3 regions of the Janthinobacterium sp. BJB301 genome follow, and region 2 is predicted to be linked to each of the others. Evidence: predicted binding sites of a transcription regulator. Region 2 holds the regulator's gene; each other region holds the start of a gene.

Region 1 (7,140 bases), on a different contig from region 2:
TGCAAGTCGCCCGCCGCCAGTTCGCCGGCGGCAGGATGGTAGCGCAAGGACGGCAGCAGGGGGCGTGCGCCCACTTCGCCGGGAGCGACCAGCTGCTCGATGGCGAACAGCTCGATGCCCGCCTGCATATCGGCTGCATTGGCCGCATTGGCATAGGCGACCACCGTGTTGGTGGTGCCCAGGTCGATGCCGACCAGGAAGGCCGGCTTGCCCACAGCGCTGCGCATGCCTATTGCTGCGGCGTGCCGCGCACGTCGAATTCCACCTTCCAGCGCTCGGCGCCATCAGGAGAGACGGCCAGCAGCTCCAGCGTGCCCGCTTCCGTCACGCGCGCGTGCAGTTTGACCTGCACCACGTCGCCGGCCTGACGGCCTTCGGCGGACAAGGTCGCCTGGATTTCGCTCAGCTCCTGCAATTCATCGGGGCCCCAGAAATCGAGCAAGTCGCCGATCTGGTCGTTGCGCCGCGTGGACGAGGCGAAGAAGCGGAAGTGCACGGGTTCGCCCACGACCAGGCCGAATTGCTGGCCTGGCAGTTCCAGTTCGCTGCCTTCTTCCATGCCGAACGGCGCCACGCACAGGGCCTGGATAGGCGGTTCCATGCCGGGGATGGCCGGCATGGCCGACTCGATGGCGACATAAAAGGCGCTGGCGGTGCCGCCGCGGATGCGCACGCCATGGCCGCGCCGCACGTAGCTGTAGTAGGCCGCGCCGCGCGCCACGGCCAGATCCAGGTCGGCCCCGGCCAGCATGCGCGCCGGTTCCGCGCCTTCCATGTACAGCCAGTCGTTGACGGTGGCCATGATGCGCTGCACCAGCAGGTCCGACTTGAAGACGCCGCCGTTGAACAGCACGGCCGTCGGGTGCAGGAAGCTGGCGCCGTCCGCCTGGCGGCCGGCAAAGCCTTCCAGCTCGCTGGTGGCCGCCACCTGGCGGCCCAGGAACGCGGCCAGGTGGCGCGTGATGGCCGCATCCTGCGCATACGGCAAGCCCAGTTGCGTCAGGCCGGCGCGCGTGCGCACGGCAGGACGGCTCGATGCTTCCACTTGCGGGAAGAAGCCGTCGAGGATGAAGGTGGACACTTCCGCGCGCGTCAGTTCCGTGCGGATGGAGCCGCCGATCAGCTTCGAACCGCGGCTCGGCACGACGATGGGCGCCACATCGAGGCCGCTGTCGGCCAGCAGGCTTTCCTTGGCGCTGCGGCAGCCGTAGGTCAGCGCGCGCATCTGCCAGGCGTCGAGCTGGGTGCCGTTGGCGGCCAGCTTGCGGGCCACCAGGTGGGCCAGCGCCAGGTCCATATTGTCGCCGCCCAGCAGGATATGTTCACCGACGGCCACGCGGTGCGGTTCCAGCACGCCATCGCGCTCGAGCACGGCGATCAGCGAAAAGTCGCTGGTGCCGCCGCCCACGTCGACCACCAGGATGATGTCGCCCGGCTTGACTTCCTTGCGCCAGCGGCCTTCGCTGGTCTGGATCCAGCTGTACAGGGCCGCTTGCGGCTCTTCCAGCAAGGTCAATGAGGAATAACCGGCCGCCTGCGCCGCTTCCATCGTCAGCTCGCGCGCTGCCGGGTCGAACGAGGCGGGAATGGTGACGGTGATTTCCTGCTCGGCGAACGGTGCTTGCGGGTGGGCGTTGTCCCAGGCCTGGCGCAAGTGCGTCAGGTAGCGCGTGGCGGCCGTGATGGGCGAAATGCGCGCGACTTCGGCCGGCGCGTCGTTCGGCAGGATCGCCGCGCGGCGGTCCACGCCCGGGTGGCACAGCCAGCTTTTCGCGCTCGACACCAAACGGATCGGCGTGGTGGCGCCACGGCTGCGGGCCATTTCGCCAACGACGAACGGCGCTTCGGCTTCCTCGGTGACCCAGGGCAGGGCCAGGTCGCCCGCCGCCACTTCATCGGCGTGCGGCAGGTAGACGAACGATGGCAGCAGCGACAGCTCTTCGACGGTGCCCGGCGCCGACAGCTGCGGCACTTTCAGCACGCCATGGCTGGACTTTTCGCCGTCGCTCTCGACCAGGTTGACATATGACAGGGCGCTGTGGGTGGTACCCAGGTCGATGCCGATGGCGTAGCGCGGGGTAGGGTTGATCGTGTCGCTCACAGTTCCACCTCGGCCGGTGCCAGGATGGCGGCGTCGTGCTGCTCGCTCAGTTTCGGCAGGCGCACGCTGGAGGCGCGCCAGCCGCGGTGGCTGAGGGTACCCGTGAACGGCGCGGAGCCGACCACGTTGCCCGTCAGGCGTACCTGGGCGGAGTCAAAACCTTCCTGCAGGACGATGCGGCTGCCCTCGGCTTCCTGGCGCACGGCCTCGATGGTGAAATACTCGCGCATGACCTTGGCGCAGCCTTCATGCACCACGCGGGCGGCCGCGCCGATATCGGCATCGGCATGGCTGCCCAGGTTTTCCTGGGTGAAATCGATCAATCGCGCTTCGCGTTGCAGCAGGGCCAGCAATTGCAGGGCCGCGTCCGGCGTCGCTTCCTTCAAAATGACGGGCGCGGCGGCTGGCGCCGGGGCAGGGGCCACTGGCGCGACGGGAGCGGCGGGCGCCGCCTCGGGCAAGGCCAGCTTTTCCACGCGGGCCGCATAGGCGGCGTCCGACAGGGTGCTGAAGAAGGCGCCGAAAGCCAGCGGGACACGGCGCCAGAACGATGGGTGCGACGATGATGTGCTCATAGGGAACTCGTTTCTCTGATCTGTAGGGAGGCGTCGGCGGCGCGCCGGAGGGCAGGTCCGCTTCGCAGGGTAGTGCCTGTGCCACGCCAATATGGCCGGCTGCGTTTGCCCGCATGATACCAGCTACCGGGCCGCCGCCAAAGTCGCCGCCCCCCAGGCCGGCAGGCCGAAGCGTGGATTTTCTTTGTTCCTGCGCAAGGAAACGCTCGATTTCCTGCCGTTTCGACTAGAATCGCGCATTATCTTTTCGCATGACCTTGACGCCATGTCTACCGACTTTTCCCCGTATCTAGCCAGCAGCACTTACATCGACAGCGACCATCCTGCCGTGCGCGCCAAGGCGGCTGCACTGGCGGCAGGCGCGGTGGGCGACGCCGCCATCGCGGCCCGCTGCTTTGCCTTCGTGCGCGACGAGATCGCCCATAGCTGGGACTACCAGCGCAATCCCGTCACCTGCCGCGCTTCCGACGTTTTGCAGCACGGCACTGGCTATTGCTATGCGAAGAGCCATCTGCTGGCGGCGCTGCTGCGCGCCAACGGCATTCCTGCCGGCCTGTGCTACCAGCGCCTGGCCGTGGGTGAGGTGGGGCCGCCGTTCTGCCTGCATGGCTTGAATGCCGTGTATCTGCAGGAGTTCGGCTGGTACCGCATCGATGCGCGCGGCAACAAGCCCGGCGTCGCTGCCGCCTTCACGCCGCCACGGGAACAGCTGGCCTTTCCCGTGCTCGCGCCCGAAGAGCGCGACTTGCCGGAAATCTGGCCGGAACCGTTGTCGCAGGTGGTGGCGTCCTTGACCTGCCATGCGACCGTGCAGGATGTGGCGGCGCACTTGCCCGATATCGAATTGTTGCCGCTGCAAAAATAATCCAAAGAAAGAAATCATGAAAAAAATATCCATATGCCTGTTTGGACTGTTGCTGCTGGCCGGCTGCGGCAGCAAGGGCGAGAGCGGCGGGCAGTCGAGCGCCGCGCGTCTCGAAGGCAAGGAAAAGGGCAGCGAGTTCCTTGCCTATGAACATAATGTCAGCGTTGATACGCGCGAGGCGCAAGTGCGGCCCCTGTATGAAAAAGTGGTCGCCGCCTGCAAGGCCGATACGGAAAACGGCTGCCTGCTGCTCGATTCCAGCGTCGACAGCGGCCGCTACGTGCATGCGCGCATCAGCATGCGCGCCAAGCCGGCCGGCATCAAGAAGCTCGTCGCGCTGGTCGCGGCCGAAGGCGACGTCACCAGCCAGGGCACCAAGGTGGAAGACCTGGGCCGTCCCGTGCTCGACAGCAAGAAACGCCTGGAAATGCTCAAGCAATACCAGGCGCAATTGCAAGACCTGGAAAAACGCTCGGGCACCAACGTCGATGCCCTCATCAAGGTGACCAAGGAACTGGCCACCGTGCAAGTGGAACTGGAGCAGGCGACGGCCGCCAATGCGCTATTGATGCAGCGTATCGATACGGACTTGTTGAACGTGGCCATCAGCGCCGAAGGCAGGCAATCGTTCTGGCGGCCCGTCAAGCGCGCGCTGGGCAATTTCACGGAAAACCTGTCGGAAGGCGTGGCCAACGCCATCACTGCCATGGCCTACATTCTGCCGTGGCTGATCGCTTTCGTGCTGCTGTTCCCGCTGGGCCGCAAGGGCTGGCGCCGTCTGCGTGGAGCTCCGCGCAAGGATTGATGCCGGGATTGCTGCGTCCTGCGCACCGTTTTACGGCAATTTGAAACCTGGCTGCACAGTCCTTGTGCAGCCAGGTTTTTTTTCGTGCGGCGAGCGCCGCTTGCACCATGGCGGACGCCTGCCGGTGCTGGCATGCATTCTGCTTTAACAACATAGCAGACCCAGCTCGACCCCCACGAACCCATCACAGGAGTCCCCATGACACGACGCATCATCCTGAAAGCGGCCGCCGCCGGCGCACTGGCCCTGGCCATGTCCACCACCATGCAGGCAGCCTTGGCCGCCGACACGATCAAGGTGGGCATCTTGCACTCCCTGTCGGGCACCATGGCCATTTCCGAAACGTCGCTCAAGGATGTGGCGCTGATGACGATCGCCGAGATCAATGCCAAGGGCGGCGTGCTGGGCAAGAAGCTGGAAGCCGTCGTCGTCGATCCCGCGTCGAACTGGCCCTTGTTCGCGGAAAAAGCGCGCCAGCTGGTGGCGCAGGATAAAGTGGCTGTCGTGTTCGGCTGCTGGACATCCGTGTCCCGCAAATCCGTCTTGCCGGTGTTCAAGGAACTCAACAGCCTGCTGTTTTACCCGGTCCAGTACGAGGGCGAGGAGCTGGAAAAGAATGTGTTTTATACGGGCGCCGCGCCGAACCAGCAGGCGATTCCTGCCGTGGAATACCTGATGAGCAAGGATGGCGGCGGCGCCAAACGCTTCGTGCTGCTGGGCACGGATTATGTGTATCCGCGCACCACCAACAAGATCCTGCGCGCTTTCCTGAAAAGTAAAGGTGTCAAGGATAGCGATATCAGCGAGGTCTACACGCCGTTCGGCCATGCCGACTATCAAACCATCGTCGCCAACATCAAGAAGTTTTCCACGGGCGGCAAGACGGCCGTCATTTCCACCATCAATGGCGATTCCAACGTGCCGTTCTACAAGGAACTGGGCAATGCGGGCTTGAAAGCCACGGACGTGCCCGTCGTCGCGTTTTCCGTGGGCGAGGAAGAATTGCGCGGCATCGATACCAAGCCCTTGCTGGGGCACTTGGCGGCGTGGAATTACTTTGAATCCGTCAAGAACCCCGTGAATGCGGCCTTCATCAAGCAGTGGAAAGCGTATGCCGTGGCGCAAAAGCTGCCGAACGCGGGTTCTGTCGTGACGAACGACCCGATGGAAGCGACCTATGTGGGCATCCACATGTGGGCGAAAGCCGTGGAAAAAGCGAAATCGACGGACACGGACAAGGTGATCGCCGCCATGGCCGGCCAGAGCGTCAAGTCGCCGTCCGGCTTTACCCTGACCATGGACCCGACCAACCACCACTTGCACAAGCCCGTGATGATCGGCGAGATCAAGTCCGACGGGCAATTCAATGTCGTGTGGAAAACCAAGGAACCGATACGCGCCCAGCCGTGGAGCCCGTTTATCAAGGGGAATGAGGGCAAGCAGAAGCTGTAGGCGCTATCACCCACCAGCAAATGCCGGGGTCGGACCCTGAGGGACTAGGCGTCCCCATCCGACCCCAGTCCTCGCCTTTGGGGTAAGCGCACGCCCCGTGCAGTTTTTCCATGGAACTTACAATGAGGTTCATCTCCAAACTGCTGGTCCTCGCCTGCCTGTTGCTATCCTCGCTGGCGCAGGCTGCCATCCCTCCCGATCTGCTCAAAGCGCTATCCGGCGACGATCCCGACACCAGGATCGCCGCCGTCGCCCAGATCGCCGCCCTGGCCACGCCCGAGGCCGCCCGTGTGCTGCAAGCCTTGCAGGACGATCAGTTATATGCGGCCCCCGACGGCAAGGTGTATATCGTCGACGGTGAACGGGCATATGAGCCGGCAAGCGGCCAGAGCCTGCCGCTGCCCGATGGCATCGACGGCGTGATGGTCAACAACCGCTTGCGCGCGGCTGTGGCGGGCGCCTTGTCGGGGCTGAAACTGCTGGCGCCGGAGCGGGCCACGCGCCTGGCCGCCGCGCAGGCGCTGCAGCAATCCGTCGATCCCGCACAGGTCCCCCTGATCCGTAGTGCGCTGGCGCAGGAAAACGATGCTGACATCAAACAGATATTGCAGGTGCTGATCGCCAGCGCCAACCTGCATGCGCCCGACGCCGCCACGCGCAAGGCCGCCGTGCAGGCGCTGGCGGGCAGCAGCGATGCGCGTCTGCTGCCCGTGCTGCAAGCCATGCTGGAGAAAGGGCCAGATGGCAAGGCCGGCGAGCCGGACGAGGCCGTGCAGCTGGCCGCCATCGAGACCATGCGCCAGATCAAGGGACGGGTGGCGCGCATGGAGTTCGCCGGCAATGTGTTCTACGGCATTTCGCTGGGCAGCGTGCTGCTGCTGGCCGCGCTGGGGCTGGCCATCACGTTTGGATTGATGGGCATCATCAACATGGCGCATGGCGAATTGCTGATGATAGGCGCTTACACGACCTACCTGTGCCAGCTGTTCTTCCGCAGCTACCTGCCTGGCTTGCAGGATGCGTATCTGCTGGCCGCCTTGCCGGCCGCCTTTTTGGTCGCGGGACTGGTGGGCGTGATGCTGGAGCGCACGGTGATCCGCTGGCTATATGGCCGGCCGCTGGAAACCCTGCTGGCCACCTGGGGCATCAGCCTGATCCTCATGCAGGCCGTGCGCACGGTCTTCGGCGCGCAAAACGTGGAAGTGGCCAATCCCGCCTGGATGTCGGGCGGCGTCACCGTGCTGGGCGGCCTCGTGCTGCCATACAACCGCCTGGCCATCATCGTCTTTGCCATCGTTGTCGTCGCGGCCGTGTGGCTGATCCTGAACAAGACGCGCCTGGG
Region 2 (7,140 bases):
ATGAAAGAATGAAACAAGGAAACCATACTATGAAGAACATCTTGCTGTTGACCGTATTTTCCCTGGCCATCATGGGCGTGGCGCATGCCGAGAAGGCCGATTCCGAGAAGGAAGCCGTTATCACGGCACGTAGCGGCCACGTCGATGATATCAAGCAGGTGCGCACCCTGACGGGCGACGTCGTGCTGGTCAAGGGGACCCTGACCATGAAGGCGGGTCGCGCCGTGATCACGGAAGATCCGCAAGGCTACCAGTTCATTACCTTCTGGGCCGATCCCGGCAAGCTCGCCACCTTCCGCCAGAAGCGCGATGGCGCGGGCGACCTGTGGGTGGAAGGCGAAGCGGAGCGCGTGGAATACGACAACAAGACGGAAGTGGTGAAACTGTTTTCCCGGGCCAAGCTGACGCGCCTGGAAGGCACGAAAGTGACCGACGTGGCCAATGGCGCCTTCATCTCGTATGACAGCCGCAAGGAAGTGTTTGCGATGGAAAATTCCAACAGCGGCACCAGCACCCCGGATGGCGGCAGTGTGCGCATGGTGATCCAGCCGAAAACCAAGGCACCGGCGGCGGAGAAAGCGCCGGCCACGCCTGCGCCAGGAAAGAAATAATGGATAATACTCGTTGCGGCAGCACCCTGATCGTTCGCGGGCTGCAAAAAACCTATGGCAAGCGGCAAGTCGTGCATGATGTCTCGCTGCAAGTCGAATGCGGCGAAGTGGTGGGTTTGCTGGGCCCGAACGGCGCCGGCAAGACCACCTCGTTCTACATGATCGTCGGCCTGGTGCCGTCCGATGGCGGCAGCATCGATATCAGCGGCGTGGACATCTCCAGCCTGCCGATCCACCGCCGCGCTCAGATGGGCCTGTCCTACCTGCCGCAGGAAGCGTCCGTCTTCCGCAAGCTGACGGTGGAAGACAATATCCGCGCCGTGCTGGAAATCCAGACCGTCGAAGGCCGTCCGCTGACGAAGGCCGAGATCGAGGTGCGCCTGGATAAATTGCTGGCCGATTTGCAGATTGAAAAGCTGCGCGAGAACCAGGCCCTGTCCCTGTCGGGCGGTGAGCGCCGCCGCGTGGAAATCGCCCGCGCGCTGGCCACCGATCCCCGTTTCGTGCTGCTCGACGAACCGTTCGCCGGCGTCGATCCGATCGCCGTGATCGAGATCCAGCGCATCGTGCGGTTCTTGAAGGAGCGCAATATCGGCGTGCTGATCACCGATCATAATGTGCGCGAGACGCTGGGTATCTGCGACCGTGCCTACATCATCAACCAGGGCTCGGTACTGGCGTCGGGACGCCCCGACGACATCATCGCGAACGAGTCGGTACGCCGGGTCTATCTGGGCGAACACTTCCGCATGTAAGCCAATGAAACAATCATTGCAGCTGCGCACTTCGCAGCACCTGGCACTGACGCCGCAGTTGCAGCAATCGATACGCCTGTTGCAATTGTCTACCCTGGAATTGCATCAGGAACTAGAGCAATTGCTGACGGACAATCCCTTGCTCGAACGCCTCGATGACCCGCTCGACCGTTCGTTGCGCCTGCTTTCCGACGGCGCCTTGAGTTCCACGGCTGCACCGGCCGAAGCGCCGCCCCAGCCGCCAGGCCAGGAAGCGCCCGCAGCGCCTGCCGAAGCGGAAACCTTTGATGGCGATGCCGGCGAGGGGCCGGCCGCCGCGGATGGCGGCGACAGCGACTGGAGCGAGGCGAGCCGCGGCAAGGCGCCCGACGACGAGGATTCGCGCCCGCAACTCGAAGCCCATCACTGCACCCTGCGCGAACACCTGATGGAGCAGATGCGCGTGACGGTGCTCGAATTGCGCGACCGCGCGCTGGTCGAGCTGATCATCGATGCGCTCGACGACAATGGCTACCTGGAAGAGTCGCTTGAGGACATCCTGGCGCGCCTGCCGGAAGAGCTGGAAATCGATGCGGACGAGATGCGCACGGCCTTGTCTCTCTTGCAAAGTTTCGATCCGCCTGGCGTGGGCGCGCGCAATGCCTCCGAATGCCTGGCGCTGCAAATCAAGCGCTTGCCGCACATCGCCATGGTGACGCGCCGCATGGCCCTCGTCATCGTGGAAAAGCACCTGGCCTGGTTTGCCCAGCGCGATTTCAACAAGCTGAAAAAAGCCCTCGATTGCGACGATGAAGACTTGCGCGAAGCGCAGACGGTGATTCGCCAGTGCAATCCGCATCCGGGTGCCGTGTTCGCCTCGGACGTGTCCGATTACGTGGTGCCCGACGTCGTCGTCAAGCGCGCGCGCAATGGCTGGCAAGTCACGTTGAACAACGATGTCATGCCGCGCCTGCGCGTCAATGCCATGTACGCCAACTTGCTCAAGCAGGGCAAGGGTGAGGGCGCCATGGGCGCACAGTTGCAGGAAGCCAAGTGGCTGATCAAGAATATGCGCCAGCGCTTCGACACGATCCTGCGCGTGGCGCAGGCGATAGTAGAAAGACAAAAGAGCTTTTTCTCGCATGGGGCCGTTGCCATGCGTCCCCTTGTGCTCCGTGAAATAGCTGATACACTGGGTTTACACGAGAGTACTATCTCGCGGGTAACAACTCAAAAGTACATGCTGACCCCGCACGGCATGTTCGAGTTGAAATATTTCTTTGGTAGCCACGTCGCCACCGAAGCGGGGGGCGAAGCGTCATCGACGGCGATACGGGCATTGATCGTGCAACTGACAGGAGCAGAAGACCCTAAAAATCCTTTATCCGACAGTAAGATTGCGGACATGCTGGGGGAACAAGGCATGGTGATTGCGCGACGTACTGTTGCCAAATACCGGGAAGCGTTGAAAATTCCGCCAGTGAGCCTGCGTAAGTGTTTGTAAGTTTTTTTCGGTTCCTCTGCGGGCCGGATAGGATGGACCGCACGAACCCGATCATCTTTAGGAGTGTGTATGAATCTCACCATCAGCGGACATCATCTCGAAGTGACACCAGCCATCCGTGAATACGTACAAACGAAGCTGGAGCGCGTGAAACGTCATTTCGATCAAGTCATCGATATCGCCGTGATTCTGACCGTGGATAACCTCAAAGAGAAAGAAAAACGTCAAAAGGCTGAAGTCAACCTGCGTTTGAGCGGCAAGACTGTCTATGTGGAAAGCTTGGCGCACGACCTGTACGCCGCGATCGATACCCTGATCGACAAGCTCGATAGGCAAGTGATGAAATACAAAACCAAAGTGCAAGGGCACGGTAAAGAGGCGATCAAGCATCTGCCAGACAACTCCGAGGAAGAAGCCGTCGTCGCCGTCTAAGGCCACCCGCTTCCAGCAGTTGTGATCAACTAAGGGCGCACATCTTGCGCCCTTTTTTGCGCCTGGACCTTTTGAGCGCAATGTTCGCCGCGCAGGGGCTAAAATGTTTGCACTTTCACTTCTTTCCTGCCTGCCATGAGCGACTTCGTCCAGACTTCCATCCGCAACCGCACGGGCCATATCGTGCTCGACCGTCCGAAAGCCTTGAATTCCCTGTCGCTGGAGATGGTGCGCGCCCTGAGCGCGGTCCTGCTGGCCTGGCGCGACGATCCGCAGGTGGACGCCGTGGTGATCCGCTCCAGCAGTGAAAAAGCCCTGTGCGCCGGCGGCGATATCCGTTTCTTTTACGATGCGGGCCTGGCCACGCCGCAAGGCGGCAGCGCCATGCTGGAAGATTTCTTTACGGAAGAATATGCTTTAAATCATTTAATTCATTTCTACCCAAAACCGTATATCGCCGTGATGGATGGCGTGGTGATGGGCGGCGGCATGGGCGTGGCGCAAGCCGGGCCGGGCAACCGCCTGCGCATCGTGACGGGCCGCACGCGCATGGCCATGCCGGAAGTCAATATCGGCTTGTTTCCCGATGTGGGCGGCAGTTATTTTCTATCCCGCCTGGCGGGCCAGCTGGGCCTGTACCTGGGCTTGACGGGCTTGACGATCAACGCGGCCGATGCCCTGTACACGGGGCTGGCCGATGTCTACCTGCCTGAGGCGCAGATGGGGGCGCTGCTGGACCTGTTCGAATCGACGCGGGGCGAGGCCTTGCCTGTGGCCATCAAGGCGCTGGCGGCGCCTTTCCAGGCCGAGGCGGGGGTGTCTCCCCTGGCCACGGCGCGCGCGGCGCTGGACCGCCATTTCGGCGCCCCTTCCGTGGCCGCCATCATGGCCTCGCTGGCGCAGGATGACAGCGCGTTCGCGGCCAAGGCGCTGGCGGCCATGCGCCTGCGTTCGCCCTTGATGATGTCGGTGACCCTGGAATTGCTGCAGCGGGGCGCCCACCTGGGCGTGGCCGATTGCCTGCGCATGGAGCGCACGGTGGTGCGCCACAATTTCGAACATGGCGAAGTGCTCGAGGGCGTGCGCGCGCTGGTGGTCGACAAGGACAATGCACCGCGCTGGAACCCTGCCAGCCTGGACGACGTCGATGCGGCCATGGTGGCGCGCTTCTTTGCCCCCGTCTGGCCAGCCGCGGCGCATCCGCTGTGCCACCTCGACTAATTAGCTGCGTTCGCGGTGGCGCAGGACGACGCGTTCATTCGGGCCGAAATACTGCGCCAGCCGCTCCGCCATGTACACGGAGCGGTGCTGGCCGCCCGTGCAGCCCAGGGCCACCGTCAGGTAGCTGCGGTTGTCGGACTTGAATGACGGCAACCATTTCTCGATGAAGGCGCGGATGTCGGCCAGCAGTTCCAGCGCGCTCGGCTGCGCGTCGAGGAAGGCGATCACGGGCGCATCGCGGCCGTCGAGCGGGCGCAGCGCCAGGTCGTAATACGGATTCGGCAAGGCCCGCACGTCGAAGACGAAATCGGCGTCCAGCGGCACGCCCAGCTTGAAGGCGAACGATTCGAAGAACAGGGTCAGCGGCGCGCGTTCGGAGGCGACGATATCCTTGATCCAGGCGCGCAGCTTGTTGGCGCTCAGTTCCGACGTGTCGATCACATGGCCCAGCTGTTCGATGGCTGACAGGCGTTCGCGTTCTTCCGAGATGCACTCGATCAGCGTGCGGCGACTGGCCGGATTCTGGTTCGGACGCAATTCGTGCGACAGCGGATGGCTGCGCCGCGTTTCCGAGAAGCGCGCCACCAGCGAATGCGTGGTGGCCGTCAAGAACATGACCTTGACGTCATGCCCCTGGTCGCGCAGCAGGGCCACATTGTGCGGCAGGCTGGTCAGCGACTCGGCGCTGCGCGCATCGACGGCGACGGCCAGTTGCGGTGTACCTTCGTCGAGCAGGGTCTGCACCAGGCTGGGCAGCAAGGCCGGCGGCAGGTTGTCGACACAATAGTAGCCGGTATCTTCCAGCACATTGAGCGCAACGGATTTACCGGAGCCGGATATTCCGGTGATAAGGACGATATGCATACGCCGATCATACAATAAAGATCGGCGCTCTGCTTCCAAGGCAATTATCTTTACAAATTATTGCAATTTGGAATGTGATATTGCCGGGATTGGCAGGGCGCTCTCGTCACGACCGTAGGTCGGCTTAGCGCGTCGCGCGTAAGCCGACACTGCGGCATGGGCCAACAATGTCGTCGGATTACGCACGGCGTTGCCGCGCTAATCCGACCTACTTGCTAATCGCCACTCATTGCCAACCTCTGCCGCTCCATGAACTCCTGCAAGGTATCGATGCCGCGCAATTGCAAAATCGTGTTGCGCACGGCCGCTTCCAGCAGTACGGCGATGTTGCGGCCGGCGGCGACGGGGATGACGACCTTGCGCACGGGCAAACCCAGCACGTCTTCCGTGGGGAACAGGAAAGGCAGGCGCTCGACTTCCTCTTCCAGCGCGTTGCGGCGCACCAGATGCACGATCAGTTTCAGGCGCATCTTGCGGCGCACGGCCGTTTCGCCAAAGATGGCCTTGATATCGAGCAAGCCCAGGCCCCGCACTTCCAGCAGGTTTTGCAGCAAAGGCGGGCAGCGGCCTTCGATCATGTTGGGCGCGATGCGCGAGAATTCGACGGCGTCGTCGGCCACCAGGCCGTGGCTGCGCGAAATCAGTTCCAGCCCCAGTTCGCTCTTGCCCAGGCCCGAATCGCCCGTGATCAGCACGCCCACGCCCAGCACGTCCATGAACACGCCATGCATGATGATGCGTTGCGCCAGCTTTTTGGACAGGTAGACGCGCAGGAAGTCGATCACTTGCGCGGCCGGCAGCGGGGTGGAGAACAGGGGAATGTTTTGCTCGTCGCAGATGGCGAGGATGTCGGGCGGCGTTTCCAGTCCTTGCGCGATGATCAGCGCGGGCGGACCGCCGGCGATCAGCTCGCCAATCACGTGGGTGCGCGTGTTGACCTTCAGGCGCTGGTAGTAATTGATTTCCTGGTGGCCGAAGACCTGGATGCGGCCCGGATGGATCAGGTTCAAGTGGCCCACCTGGTCGGCGGCCGACGAGACATCGCCCGAGATCAGGCGCTCGCCGCCGGGGAAGCCGGCGAACCAGCCCAGTTGCAGACTTTCACGATTGTCGTCGTACAGGCGTTGTATCGTCAGTGGCGTTTGCAACATGGCAGTCTTCTTCTTCAGGAGTGGAGGAATACCTGAAGTTTAACCCGCCGCTTGCAGACTAGGTTGCCAATTGACGATGCGCGAATGTACGGATTTCGGTTCCGGATCCGTGGCCAGTGCCGTGCGGAAGGCGTCATCGGAAAACATTTCAGCGATTTCCGACAGGATTTCCAGATGTTGCTGGGTGACATGATCGGGAATCAGCAGGAAAAACAGCAGATTGACAGGCTTGCCATCGGGCGACTCGAACGGAATCGGCTCGGCCAGGCGGACGAAGGCGCCCAGCGGCGATTTCAAGGTTTTGCTGCCCTTGACCCTGCCATGCGGCACGGCCACGCCATGGCCCAGACCAGTCGAGCCCAGGCGTTCGCGGGCAAACAGATTGTCCGAGACGGTAGAGCGGGCGATGCCGTAATTGTTTTCGAAGATCAGGCCGGCTTGCTCGAAGGCACGTTTTTTACTGGAGACTTCCAGGTCCAGCAGGACGTTTTCGAGGGATAGTATTTTGCTAAGATTAGTCATGACACTCAATGAAATGGTGCAATGCGCAGAGGGCTTGCGAGCCGAATTATAGGCCTGTTTCCGCGGCCTGTAACGCCAATTCTCAACAGTATACGCCCGCT
Region 3 (7,140 bases), on a different contig from region 2:
GGTGCTGCTGGTCGACGATGACGATAACTGCCGCAAGCTGCTGGCCGGCTTGCTGGCGCCGCTGGGCTTCCAGCTGCAGGAGGCGGCGGGCGGCGTGCAGGCGCAAGCCATGCTGGCGGCGCAGCGCTACGACATCGTGCTCAGCGACTGGCGCATGCCGGACATGGATGGCCTGGCGCTGACGCGCTGGCTGCGCGCGCAGCCGGCGCTGGTGCAGCCGCGCCTGGTGATCATGACCGCCTCCGCCTTCGAGGAGGAAAAACAGGAAGCGCTGGCGGCCGGCGCCGACGGCTTCCTGCGCAAGCCAATCGAGCAGGAACACCTGTTCGCCATGCTGGAGCAGCAGCTGGGCGTGCGCTTCCAGCGTACTGCCGCCGCGCCGCCGCGCGTGCCGGTGGCTGTCTTTGACTTGCAGCAGGCGCTGGGCCAGCTGGGCGCTGCCGAGCGGCAGGCGCTGCTCGAATCCGTGCAGGCCCTCGATCTGCGCCGCAGCGCCATCGTGCTGGCCGGCGTGGCGACCAGCCTGCCGCAGCTGGCCGCGCATATCGCCGCCATGCTGGAACAGCATCAGTACCAGCCGCTGTGCGCCTTGCTGGCGCAGCTGGCGAGCGAGCCGCAGGGCGAGGACGCATGACTTTTCACTTGCCCAAAGACGCGCGCCTGGGCGGCGTCTCCATCGTGCTGGCCGTCAGCGTGGCGCTGACCTTTGTCGTCACCGCGCTGCTGCTGGTGTTTGCCGTGCTGTTTTACCAGTCCGAACGCGAGCAGCGCTGGCAGCAGCTGCATCGCAGCCTGGCCGTGAGCGCGGACCAGCTGGCCGTGGCCATCGAACTGCCATTGTGGAATCTCGATGAAAAGCAGATGCAGGCCATCATGCGCAGCATGCTGGGCAAGCGCGACCTGGTGGCCAGTTCCCTGACGCCGGGCATCGGCAAGGAAGCGCTGGTCTTGCGCCGCACTGCAAGCGGCGCCATCGACAGCTTTTCCTCGCTGTCCGCGGAACCCGACTGGCTGGTGCAGCGGCGTCCCGTGACGATGGGCGGACAGGTCATCGGCAGCGTGGCCGTGTATGCGACGCCGGCACTGCTGCACGCGCAGCTGCAGCAGCGCGCGCTGGGCATCGGCGCCATGATCGTGGCGCTCGACGTGATCCTGGTGGCCAGCGTCTGGCTGCTCATGTGGTGTCTGATGCTCAAACCCCTGAAGGCGATCGGCCAGTATGCGGCCGGCATCAAGGCGGGGCAGGGCGAAGCATTCGGCACGCCGCCGAAAGCCTGGTTCCTGGGCGAACTGCGCACGCTGTACCGCTCCATCCGCGACATGGTGGCACTGCTCGACAGCCGCTACCGGGCCCTGCAGCGCAGCGAGGAGCGCGTGCAGATGGCCACCGGCGCGGCCAGCATCGGCATCTGGGACTGGAACGTCGTCAACGATGCCTTGCAGTGGGATGAACAGATGTACGCGCAGTTCAAGGCCGATGCGGACAGCAGGATGGCACCCGCGGCGATCTGGCGCGCGGCGCTGATGCCCGACGACGTGCCGGCCGCCAAGGAAGCCCTGCGCGCCGCGCTGGGAGCCGGCCAGGCGTTCACGCACGAGTACCGCATCCTGTGGCCCGATGGCGCCATCCGCTACATCAAGGCCGATGCCGTGATCTTCCGCGACGGGCAGGGCCAGCCCATGCGCCTGGTGGGCTCGAACTACGACATCACGGCGCACCGCGAGGCCGAACTGGAACTGCTGCGCCACCGCCATCACCTGGAAGAACTGGTGGCCGAGCGCACGAGCGCCCTGTCGGTGGCCGTCAGCCAGGCGCAGGCGGCGAACCGCGCCAAGAGTACCTTCCTGGCGAACATGAGCCATGAACTGCGCACGCCCTTGAATTCCGTGATCGGCTTTTCGCGCCTGATGGCCGCCTCGCCCAACATGCAGGACGATGAAAAGCGCAACCTGGCCATCATCCACCGCTCCGGCAATCATCTGCTTACCCTGATCAATGAAATCCTCGAACTGTCGAAGGGCGAGGCGGGACGCCTGCACGCGCAGACGGCCGTGGCGGCGCTGGCGCCCCTGTTGCAGGAAGTGATGGACATGCTGGGCATGCGCGCCGAGCAGCAGGGCCTGGCCCTGCGCCTCGATTGCGCGGACCTGCCGGCGGCCGTGGTGCTCGACGCGACGCGCTTGCGCCAGGTGCTGCTGAACCTGATGTCGAACGCCGTCAAATTTGCCGGCGGCGGTGAAGTCACCTTGCGCGTGCGCGCTGAGCGGCGCGATGGCGATCAATGGATGCTGTCGTTTGCCGTCAGCGACACGGGCATCGGCATCGCCCCGGAGGACCAGCAGCGCATTTTTGAACCCTTCGTGCAGGCCGACAGCGCGGGACCGAAGGATGGCACGGGCCTGGGCCTGGCCATTTCGCGCGAATTCGTGCAATTGATGAAAGGCGAATTGACGGTGGAATCGATGCCGGGGCAGGGCGCCACCTTCCGTTTCAGCATACCCGCGCAGGCGGCGGAAGCGCCCGTGGCGGCGCCCGTGCCGCTGCCCGTGGCGCCGGCGCCCGAGGCGCCGCCGGCGCTGCGGGCGCGAGACTTGCAGTTGCTGCCAGGTGAAGAGCGCGCGGCCTTGCTGGTGGCGCTGCGCGAATTGAACCTGGCCAGGGTGGCGCTGCTGCTGGGTGACTTGCCGCCGGCGGCTGCGCCCGTGCTGGCGCCGCTGCAAGCCATGCTCGACCAGCATCAGTACCGCCAGCTGTGCGACTTGCTGGAGAGTGAGGGCGCGCCGGCGCACGCTTGAAAAGTGTGGGCTGACAACATCGGATTCGATGAAAAGACGGGCTAAGTGCCACCGATGGATGGTGCTAAATTGCAATAAAGATTATGATGATAGTACGTAGTTCATCGCAAAGAAATGTCTTGTCCAGCGCGGCAACGGATCGCCGCGCCTCATCCAAAGCTGAGAGAACTGCTACATGCACCGCGATTTTTCGGAAGTGAACTCGAAGGGCGAAGTACTGATCGTTGAAGATACGCCGGCTTCGCTGAAGCTGTTGAGCGATTTGCTGGGCGGCGCCGGCTATGCGGTGCGCCAGGCGCCGAACGGCGAATTGGCCCTGTGGACGGCCCAGGCGCGCCCGCCCGAGCTGATCCTGCTCGACGTGCGCATGCCGGGCCTCGACGGCTTTGAAGTGTGCCGCCGCCTGAAGGAAATACCGTCCCTGCGCCAGGTGCCGGTGATCTTCCTGTCGGCCCAGTACGACACGGACGACAAGGTGCGCGGCTTCGCGCTGGGCGCCGTCGATTTCATCGCCAAGCCCTTCCAGGCCGAGGAAATCCTGGCCCGCACCGATGCCCACGTGCGCCTGGCGCGGGCGCAGCTGCAGCTGGCGCAGGAGCGCGCCAACCTGGAACGGCGCGTGGCCGAACGCACGGCCGAACTGGAACAGGTGGCCAGCACGCTGGCGCGCGAAGTGCAGATCCGCCGCGCCAATGAAGAATTGCTGCGCCTGTCGGGCCAGGTCTTTGAAGCGACCCAGGACGCCATCCTGATCACGGATCCTGCCGGCGTCATCGTCACGGCCAATCCCGCCTTTACGCGCATCACCGGCTACGCGGCGCAGGAAGTGGTGGGCACGGACATCCTGCGCCTGCACGCCGAACACACGGGCGAAGCGGTGCTGCTGGCCCTGCGCCAGGGCTTGCGCAGCAGCGGTTGCTGGTCGGGCGAGGTGCAGACGCGGCGCAAGAGCGGCGACACCTATCCCTGCCTGCTCAGCGCCTCCACCGTGCACGGGCCTGATGGCGCCGTCGTCAACTACATCGGTGTCTTCCTCGACATCAGCGAGCGCAAGGCCGAGCAGCATCTGATCGATTTCCTTTCCTACCACGACGCGCTGACGGGCTTGCCGAACCGCGTGCTGCTGCGCGAGCGCTTCGAACAGGCGCGCGCGAACGCCCTGCGCGACAGCCAGCAAGTGGTGCTGATGTGCCTGGACCTGGACCGCTTCAAGAACATCAACGATTCGCACGGCCAGGCCGTGGGCGACAAGGCGCTGCAAGTGGTGGCGCGTTTCCTGTCCGGCTGCGTGCGCGAGGGCGACACGGTGGTGCGCCAGGGCGGCGACGAATTCCAGATCCTGCTGCAGGACGATGCCCTGCTGGGGCGCACCCTGGGGCTGGCGCAAACCATCCTGGCCGGCTTGCGCGAAGAACTCAGCGTCGATGGCGAGCGCCTGGCGCTGACCACCAGCATCGGCATCGCCATGTGCCCGGCCGACGGCGACAGCCTCGACGACGTGCTGCGCCACGCCGATACGGCCCTCGTGCGCGCCAAGGAAATGGGACGCGACCATTACGCCTTCTTCACGGAGCGCATGGGCAGCGATATCCGCGCCCGCCTGGCGATGCAGCAGCAGCTGCGCGGCGCCATCGGCCGCGATGAATTTGAAGTGCACTACCAGCCGCAGATGTGCTTGCGCACGGGCGCCTTGCTGGGCGCGGAAGCCTTGCTGCGCTGGGATAATCCGGTGCTGGGCAAGGTGCCGCCCGGCCTGTTCATCGCGCTGGCAGAGGAATATGGCTCGATCACGACCATCGGCGAATGGGTGCTCGAAAGCGTGTGCGCGCAGATCCGCGCCTGGCACGACGCGGGCCTGGGCAGCATCAAGGTGGCCGTCAACCTGTCCGGCAAGCAGTTCGCGCAAGACCGCACGGTGCCGTTCGTCGAGGCGGCCTTGCGCAAATACGCCATCGCGCCCGCCTGCCTGGGCATCGAGATCACGGAAAGCACCGTCATGGGCGATCCGGACAAGGCCGTCGCGGCCCTGACGCGCCTGAAGGATATCGGCGTGGGCATTTCGCTCGACGACTTCGGCACCGGCTATTCCAGCCTGGGCTACCTGAAGCGCTTTCCCATCGACGTGCTGAAGATCGACAAATCGTTCGTCGACGATGTCACCACCAGCAGCAGCGATGCGGCCATCGCCCGTTCCGTCATCTCGCTGGCGCACAACCTGGACATGCGCGTCATCGCCGAGGGCGTGGAAACGCGCGAACAGGTCGACTTCCTGACGGAACACGGCTGCGACGAAATGCAGGGCTATTACTTCAGCCGCCCCCTGGCCGCGGAAGCCTTCACGGCCTTGCTGCGCGAACGGCGCACCCTGGCCGTGGTGGCGGCCTAAGCGCCGCGGTGCGGCCGATGCACCATGCCGGTGCGTTCGCTGCAGCGCGGTGCACGATTCTCACTTTTATTTCCCCTGACGCTGGCACATATCCTGCTTAGGTAATCGCTTATTTACGCGATTGCCCCGCATGCCAGACAGTACCCCTCCAGCCATGCTTTCACAGGCCAGCGCGCACGGCGCCTGGCAGGCGCACTTGCGCCTGGGCTTCGCGCTGCACGATGGCGTCAGCCGCCTCGTCGAGCGTACGCACAGCGGCCCCCTGCGCGTGCAAAAGCCCCTGTATCCGGAGGGCGATCGCGTCTGCCACGCCATCATCATCCATCCGCCCGGCGGCGTGGTGGGCGGCGACCAGCTGGCCGTCGACGCCACGGTGGGCGAGGGTGCGCACGCCTTGCTCACGTCCCCGGGCGCCGCCAAGTGGTACCGCGCCAACGGCCATGTCTCGGGCCAGCACATCATGCTGCGCGCCGCCAGCGGCGCGGCCATCGAGTGGCTGCCGCAGGAGAGCATTTTCTTCGACCAGGCTTGCGTGCGCCTGCGCCATGAAGTGGAACTGGCGGCCGACGCCAACTACATCGGCTGCGACATCGTCTGCCTGGGCCGCAGCGCCTCGGGCGAAATTTTCAATACGGGCAGCATCAGCCAGCAGGTGCGGATCCGCCGCGGCGGCAAGCTGCTGTGGTGGGAGCAGGGCGTGCTGGCCGCCGGCGGCGCGCTGATGGCCAGCCCGCTGGGCCTGGGAGGCCACACCGTGTGCGCCACCCTGATCGCCATCGGCACGTCAGTTTCTCCCGCCGTGCTGGCGGCCGTGCGCGAGATCGCCGTGCCGGACGGCGCCGCGTTTGGCGCGACGCACATGAAATCGCTGGTGGCGGTGCGCCTGCTGTGCGGCGACAGCGAGGCGGCGCGCCGCATCATGCTGGCCGCCTGGCAGCTGCTGCGTCCCGCCATGCTGGGGCGCGGCGCCGTCGTGCCCCGCATCTGGAACACTTAATCAGGAAAGAAGCGCAAGGAAAACCATGGACCTGACTCCCCGCGAAAAAGACAAGCTGCTCATTTTTACGGCCGCGCTGCTGGCCGAACGGCGCCTGGCGCGCGGCTTGAAGTTGAATTATCCGGAAGCGGTGGCCCTGATCAGCGCGGCCATCATGGAAGGGGCGCGCGATGGCAAGTCGGTGGCGCAGCTGATGTCGGACGGTACGAAGATACTCTCGCGCGCCGACGTCATGGACGGCATCGCCGAGATGATCCCCGATATCCAGGTGGAGGCGACCTTCCCCGACGGTAGCAAGCTGGTCACCGTGCACCACCCGATACCTTAACCATACAAGCGACATTACAGGAGCCGGTCATGACCCCAGGCGAATACAAATTGGAAGAAGGCGAAATCAGCTTGAATGCCGGACGCGCCACGGCCACCGTGGTAGTGGCCAACCGGGGCGACCGGCCGATCCAGGTGGGCTCGCATTTCCACTTTTTCGAAGTCAACCCCGCGCTGTCCTTCGAGCGCTGGCGCGCCTACGGCATGCGCCTCAATATCACGGCCGGTACGGCCGTGCGCTTCGAGCCGGGCCAGCAGCGCACGGTGGAACTGGTGGCGCTGGCGGGCGAGCGCAAGGTCTACGGCTTCAATGGCGCAGTGATGGGCGAACTGCAAGATACTCCACCGGGAAAGGATTGAGATGGCCAGCATTCCCCGCAGCGCGTACGCCGAAATGTTCGGCCCCACCAAGGGCGACCGCATCCGCCTGGCCGACACGGAATTGTTCATCGAGGTCGAGCATGACTATGCGATCTACGGCGAAGAGGTGAAGTTCGGCGGCGGCAAGGTGATCCGCGACGGCATGGGCCAGTCGCAGCGCTGCGCGGCAGAGGTGATGGATACCGTCATCACGAATGCCGTCATCCTCGACCACTGGGGCATCGTGAAGGCGGACATCGGCCTGAAAAACGGG

The links. Region 2 encodes sigma-54, which starts transcription at its own class of promoters, with help from an activator protein. Its sites were predicted from a motif close to TGGCANGNAANCTGCTTT; they were not measured.
Region 1: a site for sigma-54 is predicted at 4,475-4,492, ahead of urtA (urea ABC transporter substrate-binding protein). Genes of this name have one in related genera too.
Region 3: a site for sigma-54 is predicted at 5,265-5,282, ahead of CSQ91_RS10590 (urease accessory protein UreD). Genes of this name have one in related genera too.

Annotation. Positions count from the first base shown of each region.
Region 1 is NZ_PDZJ01000001.1:2,542,196-2,549,335, reverse strand. It holds gene CSQ91_RS11230 (Hsp70 family protein) at 1-227, opposite strand, end outside; gene CSQ91_RS11225 (Hsp70 family protein) at 230-2,101, opposite strand; gene CSQ91_RS11220 (DUF2760 domain-containing protein) at 2,098-2,676, opposite strand; gene CSQ91_RS11215 (transglutaminase-like domain-containing protein) at 2,942-3,541, shown strand; gene CSQ91_RS11210 (DUF4349 domain-containing protein) at 3,558-4,346, shown strand; gene urtA (urea ABC transporter substrate-binding protein) at 4,545-5,798, shown strand; gene urtB (urea ABC transporter permease subunit UrtB) at 5,909-7,140, shown strand, end outside.
Region 2 is NZ_PDZJ01000005.1:95,686-102,825, forward strand. It holds gene lptC (LPS export ABC transporter periplasmic protein LptC) at 1-4, shown strand, start outside; gene lptA (lipopolysaccharide transport periplasmic protein LptA) at 30-611, shown strand; gene lptB (LPS export ABC transporter ATP-binding protein) at 611-1,366, shown strand; gene CSQ91_RS24530 (RNA polymerase factor sigma-54) at 1,371-2,849, shown strand; gene hpf (ribosome hibernation-promoting factor, HPF/YfiA family) at 2,919-3,281, shown strand; gene CSQ91_RS24540 (enoyl-CoA hydratase/isomerase family protein) at 3,417-4,502, shown strand; gene rapZ (RNase adapter RapZ) at 4,503-5,366, opposite strand; gene hprK (HPr(Ser) kinase/phosphatase) at 5,582-6,517, opposite strand; gene CSQ91_RS24555 (PTS sugar transporter subunit IIA) at 6,557-7,039, opposite strand.
Region 3 is NZ_PDZJ01000001.1:2,404,911-2,412,050, reverse strand. It holds gene CSQ91_RS10605 (sensor histidine kinase) at 1-634, shown strand, start outside; gene CSQ91_RS10600 (sensor histidine kinase) at 631-2,796, shown strand; gene CSQ91_RS10595 (EAL domain-containing response regulator) at 2,972-5,182, shown strand; gene CSQ91_RS10590 (urease accessory protein UreD) at 5,313-6,179, shown strand; gene CSQ91_RS10585 (urease subunit gamma) at 6,205-6,507, shown strand; gene CSQ91_RS10580 (urease subunit beta) at 6,537-6,866, shown strand; gene ureC (urease subunit alpha) at 6,868-7,140, shown strand, end outside.